4 regions of the Methylophaga sp. UBA2496 genome follow, and region 2 is predicted to be linked to each of the others. Evidence: predicted binding sites of a transcription regulator. Region 2 holds the regulator's gene; each other region holds the start of a gene.

Region 1 (3,217 bases), on a different contig from region 2:
GGGAGCGACTTCCGGAATCGTTCCGGGTTTATGATCACGTACTTCCAATACATTAAATAACAGCATGGAAGAATACGCGATCAAAGCCCGGCCTGACTCGGTGATAACCACAGGATGCTCTATATCAAGGGGATCCAGGCATTCCTGTAACGTTTCAATAATGTTGTAGCAATATTCGTCCAGACCATAGTTCATGCTGTGCGTGCTATTCGAACGTGCACCTTCGTAGTCGACCGCCAAACCACCGCCAAGGTCCATATATCCCATCGGTGCGCCTTCTTCGATTAAACCGGTATAAAAACGACAGGCTTCCATCACACCACTACGAATATTACGGATATTGGGAATTTGCGAACCTAAATGGCTGTGCAGTAATTGCAGGCAATGCAGCATATCAGCCTGTTTAAGCTGATCAATCACTTCGAGTAGCGCACTGGTAGATAAACCGAATATCGAACGATCTCCACTATCGCCATTCCAATGACCTTCCACAGTAGAGGCCAAACGTATGCGTAAGCCAATTAATGGATCGATACCCAATGCTTTGCTGCGTTCTAAAATGGTGGATAGTTCGGTGGCGGTTTCCAATACAAAAAAGCAGGGAATGCCCATCTGGCGGGCATACAGTCCTAATTCAATAAATTCTTCGTCTTTATAGCCATTGCAGATAATCAGACTGTCGTGGTCACGTAGCTGAGAAATAGCAATGATTAACTCAGCCTTACTGCCCGCTTCCAGACCATGATGATATCGACGACCGTAATCGGCAATTTCCTCAATAACGTGACATTGCTGATTCACCTTGATCGGAAATACGCCACGATAGTGATTTTTATAACCTGCGGTTTTGATGGCCCGGGCAAAGGCTTCGTTTAACTGAGTAATGCGCAGATCCAACAGGTTCTCGATGCGTAATACAGCGGGCATATCCAGACCGCGCTCTTTCATTCCGTTAACAATATCAATCAACGGAACATGGATAGTCTTTTCACCAAATTGCAAACTGACAACCGCATTGCCATCGGCGGAAATATCAAAATAATCCGCACCCCAATCACGTACACCATAAAGCTTACTGCTATGTTGCGCACTCCATTCATCAGAGGCGACGTCAGGTGAGTTTGTATCAAGATTGGCATGGGTTTGTGTCATCAGTATGACCCCCTTTGGCTTCAGTTAAATCGCGGGATTGTCACTATTTTATGGATAAATTGCAAAAATATTATGACAGCATCACTACTTAAGGATGCGAATCGCAGACTCAGATAATCGGCTGCTCTTCAGGAGCGCTGGTATCCGTTGATGGATGCAGGTTTGTATTGAAAGCTTCAACACTATCCGCAACTTCATCAGGACGGTTAAATCGCGCAATATGAAACAAGGCTTCGCCCTCATTCACCAGCGGAATATTGGTTCTGCCAATGATCACACCGCTGCAGATAGCGACCACTTTGGTTTCGGATTTCTCATCGCCATAGGGCGCAGCAACCATGCCCAGAATATCGCCTTTTGTCACTTGCGCCCCCATGGGCACCAGCATCCTGAAAATACCACTTTGCGGCGCCCTCACCCAACTACTGGATCGCGCGACAAACGGATCGACAGGTTTTGCCTGTTTTGTACGGGATTCGGTCAACATACCCAATTTGCGCATCACCGCCAACACACCTCTGACTCCGGCACGAATCGCCAGTTCATTAAAGCGCAAAGCTTCACCCGCTTCATACACGATAACCGGCACATTGACCTGCTGACAGGCATGGCGTAATGAACCTTCAATCAATCCCGAATTCAAAATAACCGGTGCATTAAATGCCCTTGCCATTTCCTCCACCACAGGGTTATCCAAAGCCGCACGGATCTGTGGCAGATTGTCCCGATGGATGGCTGCAGTATGCAAGTCCACACCATGGGTACATTTATTCACCACTTCGCTCATAAACAGGTTGGCTAAACGTGCCGCTAATGAACCTTCCTCAGACCCAGGAAAGCAACGGTTTAAATCCCGGCGATCAGGTAAGTAACGTGTTTGATTAATAAAGCCGTAAACATTCACCACCGGAATAGTGATCAACGTGCCTTTAAGCCCTTTAAGACGTTTGCTTCGCACCAGCCGACGAATAATTTCCACACCAACAATTTCATCACCATGCACCGCACCGGATACAAATAGAACAGGGCCCTCACGACGACCACACATTACCTGAACCGGCATACTCAAAGAGGTATGCATATACAAATCTGGCAGCGGTACATCGACCACTTTGTTTTGTCCGGGCATGATCTGTTGCCCGGCAATGATCAATGCATCAGCCATCAACCACGGCCTTTGGTTTTAGTGGTTCCGGAAACCGAGTTTTTTTCAATAAAATCAATAATCAAACTGGCAATATCTTTACCGGTCGCTGTTTCAATACCTTCCAGGCCCGGCGAGGAGTTCACTTCCATTACTACAGGACCATGATTAGAGCGCAGTAAATCCACCCCGCAAACATTCAGCCCCATAGTTTTGGCCGCACGAACCGCTGTGGCACGTTCTGCCGGTGTAATCCGAATCAAATTGGCACTACCACCCCGATGTAGATTAGAACGAAACTCACCCTCTTTGCTCTGACGTTTCATTGCGGCAACTACCTTTTCACCCACCACAAAACAGCGAATATCGGCACCACCCGCTTCCTTGATAAATTCCTGCACCAGAATATTGGCTTTCATGCCCATAAAAGCTTCGATAACACTCTCAGCCGCCCCGGCAGTCTCAGCCAGTACCACACCGATTCCCTGAGTACCTTCTAAAAGTTTAATCACCAGCGGCGCACCACCTACCATCTTGATTAAATCGTCGACATCATCAGGTCGATGGGCAAAGCCCGTCACCGGCAAACCAATACCGCGGCGGGATAATAACTGGAGAGCGCGAAGTTTGTCGCGCGACCGACTGATGGCCACCGACTCATTAAGTGGATATACATTCATCATCTCAAACTGGCGCAGCACGGCGGTACCGTAAAAAGTCACCGAAGCACCAATCCGAGGAATCACCGCATCATAACCGGTAAGGTTTTCGCCTTTGTAATGCACTTCGGGTTTCATCGAAGTGATGTTCATGTAACAACGCAACACATCCAGAACATCCACTTCGTGCCCTCGTGCCTCAGCTGCCTCGACCAATCGGCGAGTTGAATACAACTTTGAATTACGGGACAAAATGGCTATT
Region 2 (3,217 bases):
TTTGTATTCGAGTTAAATTTTACAAATGATGATTATGAGTCATTAAGTTTGTGGACACTTAATATGAACAATTTGTTTTCAAACTGGGGCTATTTTATAGCAAAGGCGTTTCATTAATATCATTGTAAAACGTAATATTAATGACAGAAAATCATTAAATATCTGGGGCAGAAATTGCTTTTTCTGTTGGAAAAATACAGCGAAAAGCGGCGCCTTCCCCTAACTCACTTTGTATCTCCAGCCGACCTTTATGCCGACTGACAATATGTTTTACGATAGCCAGACCCAACCCCGTACCACCGCTTTCGCGATCCCGACCGTTATCCACACGATAAAAACGCTCAGTCAGCCGCTCCAGATGATGGCTCGCAATCCCGTCACCATCATCAATCACCTCAATGACACTTCCCTGCCCATCAACCGTCCAGTTAATCGTGATTTTGGTACCGGCGGGTGTGTATTTCACGGCATTAAAAACCAGATTTGAAATTGCGCTGCGTAATTCATCTACATCAGCCAATAACCATTTATCCGTCCGGCAATTTAATGTGATTTGATGATCCTGAAAACTATCAAGACGTTTCACATCATCAACAATACTTTGCAGTAATCTACTCACATCTGTCGGCACATGATGTAGAGGCTTGTCGCCCGTTTCAAGCTGAGATAAAGCTAACAAATCTTTGATCATCAGATGCATACGCAGGGTTTGCTGTTGCATGACGGGCAAAGCTTGACGCCACATGGCTGGATCACTATCAACATCAAAACTCTCAAGATAGCCACGTAAAACAGTTAAGGGGGTGCGTAACTCATGAGAAACATTGGCGACAAAATCCCGCCGCATTCGTTGTAACTTAATGGTCTGAGTGACGTCCCGGGCGATAAGAAGGCGATCATTATCAGCATACTCAACCAGTTTCAATTCCAGTTGGGTAGCCTGATTTTTAGGAGAGGTGATCTGCGTTGTTATATTTTTATCAATCGGCATATCCAATAGTTTATGAAACGCCGGATCACGCAACAGATTATTGACACGCAAATTTGCGTCACGAGGCCAATGAATACCCAACAGTGCTTTGGCAGATTGGTTCGCCCATTCAACCTGACCAAATTCACCGATAACAACAATACCATCAGGTATGGCTGCTGTCGCCGTTTTGAATCGTTTCAAATACCCGGTGAGTTTCTTTTTACGATTACTGTTCTGCAAGCGCATGCGCTCAATTTGGCGCCGAACATCATCAATCACACCATCTGCCGAAGGCGGGCGGTTTTTATTGGTTTTCAATAACCAGTTTTGTAAAAGTGTCCACTGCCATTGAAGCCATAATGCATAGATCAGTGCCGCCACAAACAAAAAGGGCATCATATGGCCCAGCACCAATCCCAGAAACCCGGCTAAGCTCAGCAGGGTAATTAAACGCCAATAATCCCATTGCATTCGACAATCCTGCTATTCAGCAGAAAAACGGTAGCCAACACCGCGGACAGTTTGTACGAGGTTGTCATGACCGCTGGGTTCCAGCGCCTTACGTAGCCGCCGAATATGCACATCCACCGTGCGCTCTTCAATATATACGGTATCCCCCCAGACGAAATCCAACAGCTGGGAACGATTGTAGGCTCGTTCGGGATTTTTCATAAAAAAGTGTAGTAAACGGAATTCGGTCGGCCCCAGTTCTATGCGTTCACCATTGACCGACACCCGATGGCTCTTGGTATCCATGACCAGTTCACCCATCTGCAGTTTCTGCGCGTCGTCATCTTCCATCGGACGGCAACGCCGTAAAACCGCTTTAATGCGGGCTATCAGTTCGGGAGGCGAAAAAGGTTTGTTGATGTAATCATCGGCGCCAACGCTCAGACCTTTGACCATATCTTCACTTTCACCTTTAGCGGTGAGCATGATGACCGGAATTGAAGCTAAAAACTCATTGGCACGCAGACGGCGAATAAATTCAATACCATCAATTCCGGGTAACATCCAGTCCAGTAAAATCATGTCAGGCTGCTGATTTTTCAGCCATTCCAGTCCGGACTCAGCATCTTTCGATGCTTCACAGGTAAAACCAACCTGACGCAGGCTGAAGGTAATCATGTCACGAATGGCAGCATCATCTTCCACCAACAAAACCGATATGCTCATATCTTGCAAATTCCTAATCCATCTTTAATTAGAATAAAGCTTAATGGGAAATTATTACAATCTGATAACAGCGCTGAAAGCTTTATCAATACTGAGCTTGGCGGGGTAACAATTTTGAAATAATACTGGCGGCCAGAATCATCAGCGCAGAAATCACCAGACAGGCTGCCAGTCCGGCCACCTGATAAACCCAGCCGGATAACAAAGTACCAAACAGCCGGCCTGCCGCATTGGCCATGTAATAAAATCCGACATCCAGTGAAACCCCTGCCGCATCGGCATATGAAACTATCAAATAGGAATGGATGGCAGAGTTAATGGCAAATACCGCCCCATAGACTAATAAACCTGCGGTTAACGCTGGCAACACAGCCCATTGAAAATAAACGGTCATCGCGATAAGTAATGGCAGAACCATTAACGGCAACGACCATAGCCAGACATGATAACCGTCAGGCGCATGCTGTTTGGAAAAACCGGTCAGTTTCGGTGCCAATGCCTGCACTATGCCATAAGCGATAACCCATGCTGCCAGTAACGCGCCTACATAGATGGCCGGCCATTGCAGTTGAGCATGCAAAAACACCGGTAAAGCCACCACAAACCAGATATCACGGGAACCAAACAGAAAAAACCTGGCCAGCGACAATCGATTGACCGCGGCACTTTTTGACCAGATATCGCTGAACCTGGGTTTATTTTTGGCTTTACCCAAATCGCGCTGCAGTAACACAATACTGAGAATTAACACCACTAACAGCACGACAGCCATTGTAAAAATGGCTCCACGAAAGCCGATCCATGAAAGCAATGCTGCACCGACAAAAAAACCCACCCCTTTCAGTGCATTTTTGGAGCCGGTGAGAATGGATATCCATTTAAATAAAGTAGATTGGGCGTTATCCGCCACCAGCATTTTGATGCTGGATTTAGCGCTCATTTTATTAAGATCTTTGGCGATACCGGATAATGCCTGTGCCACCATCACATAGGCTACGGTGAGCCATTGCGGATCCACCAAAAGCATCGCCAGAGCGATGACCTGTAATAACAAGCCCAGATGCATGG
Region 3 (3,217 bases), on a different contig from region 2:
ATACCCACCAGCAAAGATGTGGGCAAAGCTGTGAGCAAAACGATTGAATTTGGGTGGCTTGACCACGGTCACTTCATTACGAACCTGTTCAAGAATTTTCTCGACCTGATTCGGCTGATTCGGATCAAATTCCAGATGCAAACGGAAATCAAATAACGAGAATTCCAGCTGACGTAACATCATCATCGCGGACTGGAAGTTACGTGCAGCGATCATTTTGTCGAACAATTCATCAGGTAGTTTTTCACCGGTCTGGTAATGGCCGGAAATCAAATCCAGCGCCTCACGTTCCCAACACCAGTTTTCCATAAACTGGCTTGGCAATTCAACAGCATCCCAAGCCACACCATTGATACCGGAGACACCGGCATATTCAATTTTGGTCAACATATGATGCAGGCCATGACCGAATTCATGGAACAGTGTTGTCACTTCATCATGGGTGAACAAAGCTGGTTTATCCCCGACGGGCTCAGAAAAATTACAAGTCAAAAAGGCGACAGGAATCTCAATGCCATTGGTTGTACGACGGCGTGCCTTGCATTCATCCATCCATGCACCACCACGTTTATGTTGGCGGGCATATAAATCCAGATAAAACTGAGCACGAACGCTGCCGTCTTCAGCAACAATTTCAAAAAAGCGCACGTCTTTATGCCAGACATCCACATCATTACGTTCGCGAATATCCAGACCATATAGACGATTCACCACGGCAAACAGACCACTGACCACTTTGTCTTCCGGGAAGTACGGTTTGAGTTCTTCCTGTGAAATCGAATAACGCTGCTGACGCAGTTTCTCAGCAAAATACGTGACATCCCAGGCTTCCAGCTGGCCTTGATCGGCAGTCACTTTGGCAAAAGCCCGTAATTCGGCATATTCATTTTCGGCAATCGGTTTGGAACGCTTGGCCAGATCTTGCAGGAAATCCAGAACCTGTTGCGGTGACTGGGCCATTTTGGTGGCCAAAGAACGTTCGGCGTGATTGGCAAACCCCAACAGGTTAGCCAGTTGATGACGCAAGTTCAGAATATCCAGCATCACTTCGGTGTTATCCCATTTGCCGGCATTCGGACCTTGGTCTGAGGCTTTGGTGGCAAACGCGGTATACATTTCCTCACGCAATTCACGATTATCAGCGTAAGACATCACCGGCATATACGATGGGAAATCCAGGGTAAACAACCAACCTTCCTCGCCTTCTCGCTTGGCCATTTGCTCGGCCATTTCAATAGTGGATGGCGGTAAACCGGATAATAATGACTCATCGGTGATCAGCTTGCGCCAGGCGTGGGTGGCATCCAGCAGATTTTCTTCAAATTTGGCGGTGCGTTCAGTCATTTGCTGTGACAGTTTTTTAAACTCATCACGTTGTTGCTGATCCAGCTCAACACCGGACAAACGAAAATCACGCACGGCGTTATCAATAACTTTTTTCTGTGCCGTATCCAATTTCTGATATTCAGCGCCTTCGGCAATGGCTTTATAGGCTTGATACAGCGTTTCATTCTGGCCCAATTCGGTAGAAAACTCGCTGAGTTTTGGCAGACAGGCGTTGTAAGCCTGACGAAGTTCTTCTGAGTTGACCACCGAATTCATATGACTGACTGGTGACCAGACACTGTCAATCAGGGCATCCATATCTTCCATTGGTTGTACCAGGGTTTCCCAGGTGGGCTCTGTCAGTGTGCTTAAAATCGTGTCGATTTTATTGCGTGCGGTGCTCAACGCATGATCAATTGCGGGCTCAACATGCTCGGCTTTAATGGCGGAAAATGGTGGTAAATGGTGATTTTCCAATAGTGGGTTGGTCATATTTATGTCCTGATTAAGTTCGGTATCGCCCGCAGTATGGTGCGTGGAGTTTGTGTCATGGTAACGCAACAAAACAGTCATCACACTGCAATATCTAATAGATAGGGTTTGTTCAGAATTTTAAGTGAATGAGTGCCTTATGCAAACACAACTAAGTCACAAGCAAAAGCTGAAAGTTCGCACCGTGTTTATATCGGATATCCATCTTGGCTTCCGAGGCTGCAGTGCCGAGCTCCTCCTTAACTTTTTACATAATGTGGAATGCGACTATCTTTATCTGGTCGGCGATATTATCGACGTCTGGGAAATGAAAAAACGCATGTACTGGCCTCAGGAACATAATAACGTGGTTCGTACCCTGCTTGGTAAAGCCAAACACAATACCAAGGTGATATTCGTCCCCGGCAACCATGATGAGATTCTGCGGGATTATGATGGTGCGGTGTTCGGTAATGTGCAAATCCATAATGAAATTATTCACACCACGGCCGATAAACGGAAGCTATTAATCATTCACGGCGATCAATTTGATAGCGTGGTAAAAATTTCGCCGATGCTGGCGAAAATTGGCAGTCGATTGTATGAATTTTTGTTGCGCGCCAATCGCTGGGTCAATTACTTCCGTCGCAAGATGGGCTTTACCTACTGGTCACTGGCGGCGTTTCTTAAACACAAAGTCAAAAATGCGGTGCAATACATCAGCAACTTTGAAGAAGCTGTGGCACATGAAGCGTCAAAACAAGGCGTTGATGGTGTGGTCTGCGGGCATATTCACCGGGCTGAAATTACCCGAATCCAGAATATCGATTACTACAATTGTGGTGACTGGGTAGAAAGTTGTACGGCATTGGTGGAACACCCTGACGGCCAGATGGAAATCATTCCCTGGGCGGAGTTATTTAATCAGCAAGTATTGATTGCCAAAGCCGCCTGATGAAACTGGTTATCGTGACGGATGCCTGGGAGCCCCAGGTCAACGGCGTAGTGCGTACTCTGGGCAAGACCCGTGATCATCTTCAGGAAATGGGTTATGAGGTGATCATGATCACCCCGCTGAATTTTAAAACTATTCCCTGCCCGACGTATCCCTCAATTCGTTTAGCGTTACTGCCATATCGAAAACTTTCCAATATGTTGGAAAATCTGCAAGCCAATGCAGTGCATATAGCGACTGAAGGCCCATTAGGTATGGCTGCCCGGCGCTGGTGTTTAAAACATAAAGTTCGATTTACCACCTCATTTCATACCCAGTTTCCAGAATATTTACGTCTGCGTTTGCCTGTTCCACTCCACTGGAGTTATGCCTGGTTACGCCGCTTTCATCGGCCAGCGGCGAGAACTTTGGTACCAACCGTTTCACAACAGCAACGATTGCAACAACATGGTTTTCAGGATGTGT
Region 4 (3,217 bases), on a different contig from region 2:
ATCAGCGAAGCGTTAACCATACCGGTGATAGGTATTGGTGCTGGAGCTGATTGCGATGGTCAGGTGTTGGTGCTATACGATATGTTGGGTATTACGCCGGGTAAACGGCCGCGTTTCAGCCATGATTTTCTGGCTGATTGCGGTCATATCCCTGCGGCAATCAGCCGTTATGTTGAAGCTGTTAAAAACGGCAAATTCCCCACTGCTGAGCAACAATATTAATGCAGATTGTTGAGTCTATTCTGAGCTTGCGTGGCCAGATAAAAACCTGGCGCGTGGCGGGTGATACCGTTGCATTTGTCCCGACCATGGGTAATCTGCATGATGGTCATATTTCACTGGTCAAAAAAGCCCAGACATTGGCTGATAAAGTGGTCGTCAGTATTTTTGTCAATCCATTGCAGTTTGATGACAAACAGGATTTAGCGAAATACCCACGCACATTACAGGCGGATATAAAAAAACTGATGCAGGCTGGTTGTAATCTGTTATTCACGCCTGATACTGACGTTATGTATGCACAAGGACAGGATTTTCATACCTTTATTCATGTACCGGGTATGGATGACAAGCTCTGCGGACTGGAACGACCTGGACACTTTGATGGTGTGGCCACCGTGGTCACCAAGTTATTCAATATGGTGCAGGCAGATGTGGCGGTGTTTGGTGAAAAAGATTACCAGCAATTATTACTGATTCGGAAACTGGTAAGCGACTTAAATCTTCCGGTGAAAATCGTTGGTGCGCCGACAGTAAGAGAAAAAAATGGGCTTGCAATGAGCTCACGCAATCAGCACTTAACCGACACACAGAAACAGCAGGCCGCTAGTTTGTATTCGAGCTTAAAACAACTTAAACAGCAGCTGGAAACTGGCGGCCAGGATGTGAATTTTTTATTGGCACAGGCCCATTCCCAATTAACGGCTGCCGGATTTACACTCGACTATTTTGATATTCGTCGGGAAAAGGATCTTCAAGTGGCGGATCCCGCAGTGGATAAAGCCTTGCGATTGCTGGTGGCGGGGCGGTTGGGAAATGTTCGTTTGATCGACAATATTGCCTGTAACCTTGCTTGACTATACTGAAAAAGCGATAATATACGGCTTATTGACGGAAAATTTCCCGCTATGCATCTGACACTGTTAAAAGCTAAACTACATCGTGCCTGTGTAACTCATTCCGAACTGGAATATGAGGGGTCATGTGCAATTGATGGTAAATTGCTCGAAGCCGCCGGCATTCACGAGTACGAGCAAATCCATATCTATAACGTTGCCAATGGTGAACGTTTTGTAACCTATGCAATTCGTGCCGAAGACAATTCCAATATTATTTCGGTGAATGGTGCAGCAGCGCATAAAGCATCACCGGGTGATCGAATCATTATCTGTGCTTATACTGCAATGGATGCAGAGGAGCTGAAAAGCTTCAAACCGACGCTGGTATATCTTGATGAAAATAATGATATTACCCATATGCGTCACGCGATTCCTGTCCAGGCGGCCTGATTAAAACTCTTCAGATATAACGGTTTGCGAGACTGTCACCGAACAGTCATCAAACCGTTATTTTTTTGTCATATATATTCTCTAGACTTTGCGGCATGAAGTTATCAGAGAATATGTATGCTCAATATTGAACAGGCTGTTCAACAAAAATTTCCCAATTTTCAAAAGCAAAAACCCTGGGTCAGAATACCGACTTTAGGCTTTCTCCGAAAAATCACCCATGAGCAAGAAGTTAATCGTTTCCTCGAACAGCATAAGCAGCTTGAAGGTTTTGATTTCATTGATGAAGTTCTGGATTATTTTAACTTCAGTTACAGTATTACCCATCGTCACCGCAATAATATTCCTGCCACTGGCCGGGTGGTAATTGTTGCCAATCATCCATTAGGCGCGTTGGATGGATTATGTTTGTTAAAGCTGGTGGGAGAGGTCAGGCGCGATGTGAAAATCGTTGCCAATGATATGTTGCTGAACTTTTCCGCATTAAGTTCATTGTTTCTGCCGGTTGATAACCTCTCAAAATCTACCCGTAAAAGCAGCGTGGCACGTATTGTCGAGTGTTTGAATAATGATGAAGCCGTCATCGTGTTTCCTGCCGGTGAAGTTTCGCGAATTCGCCCCGGTGGTGTTCGGGATGGTAAATGGAACAGCGGGTTTTTAAATTTTGCCAGGAAAACCCAGGCACCTATTTTGCCAATTTATGTTGAAGCCAGAAACTCATCGCTGTTTTACAGTGCTTCTATGGTCTACAAACCTTTATCCGGCATGATGCTGGCGCATGAAATGTTCAACAAAAACTCTAAAACCATCTCAATGCGGGTAGGGGAAACGATTGCCTATCAGCAGATTGAACAGCTGCCATTGGTCAAAGCGGAAAAGGCCAAATTATTACGTCGTCATTTGTATCGGCTGGCCAAAGGTAAAAAGCCATTATTTGTGACTGAACAGACGATTGCTCACCCGCAGGAACGCCGGGCGATTAAAAAAGAATTACAGCAAGCTGAATTATTGGGTGAGACAGCCGATCATAAGAAGATATATCTGTTTGATTATCAGGCGAATTCTGCTGTTATGCAGGAGATTGGCCGGTTACGGGAAATTACCTTCAGACAGGTGGGTGAAGGCACGGGAAAAAAACGGGATTTAGACCAGTACGATCGGGATTACCGGCATCTGATTTTGTGGGATGAGCAGGAGCTGGAGATCGCTGGTGCTTACCGGATTGGTGAAGTTGCTCGTATTATGGAGGCAGAGCGTGATATTTATACCAGCGAGCTATTCAGTTTTAACTCGGCGATGCAGCAATATTTTCCGGTTAGTATTGAATTAGGTCGCAGCTTTGTCAGCCCTAAATACTGGGGAAAACGCAGTTTGGATTATCTGTGGTATGGCATTGGCGCCTATCTCAAACGCTATCCAGAGATCCGTTATCTGTTCGGGCCGGTCAGCCTCAGCAATACTTATCCTGATTTTGCCAAGGCGTTGATTGTCAGTTTTTATCAAAAACATTTTGCAGATACGGAATCTCTGGCGACTGCCAGAGTACCGTCCATTTTTGATACAGAGCTGCAACAACGAGTGTATTCAACGTTAGTTAATCAAGATGCCGATAGTGACTTTACAGCGATGCGAGAGCAGCTGACACATATGAATGTGACGGTACCGACGCTATATAAACAATATGCCGATATTTGTGAGCCGAGAGGTGT

The links. Region 2 encodes PhoB, which activates phosphate uptake and scavenging genes when phosphate is short. Its sites were predicted from a motif close to GNNTGTCATAAAACTGTCANAT; they were not measured.
Region 1: a site for PhoB is predicted at 1,212-1,233, ahead of speA (biosynthetic arginine decarboxylase). Genes of this name have one in related genera too.
Region 3: a site for PhoB is predicted at 1,891-1,912, ahead of B2W60_RS06360 (UDP-2,3-diacylglucosamine diphosphatase). Genes of this name have one in related genera too.
Region 4: a site for PhoB is predicted at 1,550-1,571, ahead of B2W60_RS00195 (lysophospholipid acyltransferase family protein). Genes of this name have one in related genera too.

The regions. Positions count from the first base shown of each region.
Region 1 covers NZ_DDOK01000009.1:99,905-103,121, forward strand. The annotation lists gene speA (biosynthetic arginine decarboxylase) at 1-1,152, opposite strand, end outside; gene B2W60_RS13620 (succinylglutamate desuccinylase/aspartoacylase family protein) at 1,262-2,317, opposite strand; gene rimK (30S ribosomal protein S6--L-glutamate ligase) at 2,317-3,217, opposite strand, start outside.
Region 2 covers NZ_DDOK01000008.1:120,684-123,900, forward strand. The annotation lists gene phoR (phosphate regulon sensor histidine kinase PhoR) at 155-1,444, opposite strand; gene phoB (phosphate regulon transcriptional regulator PhoB) at 1,457-2,149, opposite strand; gene arsJ (organoarsenical effux MFS transporter ArsJ) at 2,235-3,217, opposite strand, start outside.
Region 3 covers NZ_DDOK01000004.1:633,073-636,289, forward strand. The annotation lists gene prlC (oligopeptidase A) at 1-1,818, opposite strand, end outside; gene B2W60_RS06360 (UDP-2,3-diacylglucosamine diphosphatase) at 1,958-2,752, shown strand; gene B2W60_RS06365 (glycosyltransferase family 4 protein) at 2,752-3,217, shown strand, end outside.
Region 4 covers NZ_DDOK01000001.1:39,666-42,882, reverse strand. The annotation lists gene panB (3-methyl-2-oxobutanoate hydroxymethyltransferase) at 1-222, shown strand, start outside; gene panC (pantoate--beta-alanine ligase) at 222-1,076, shown strand; gene panD (aspartate 1-decarboxylase) at 1,128-1,508, shown strand; gene B2W60_RS00195 (lysophospholipid acyltransferase family protein) at 1,626-3,217, shown strand, end outside.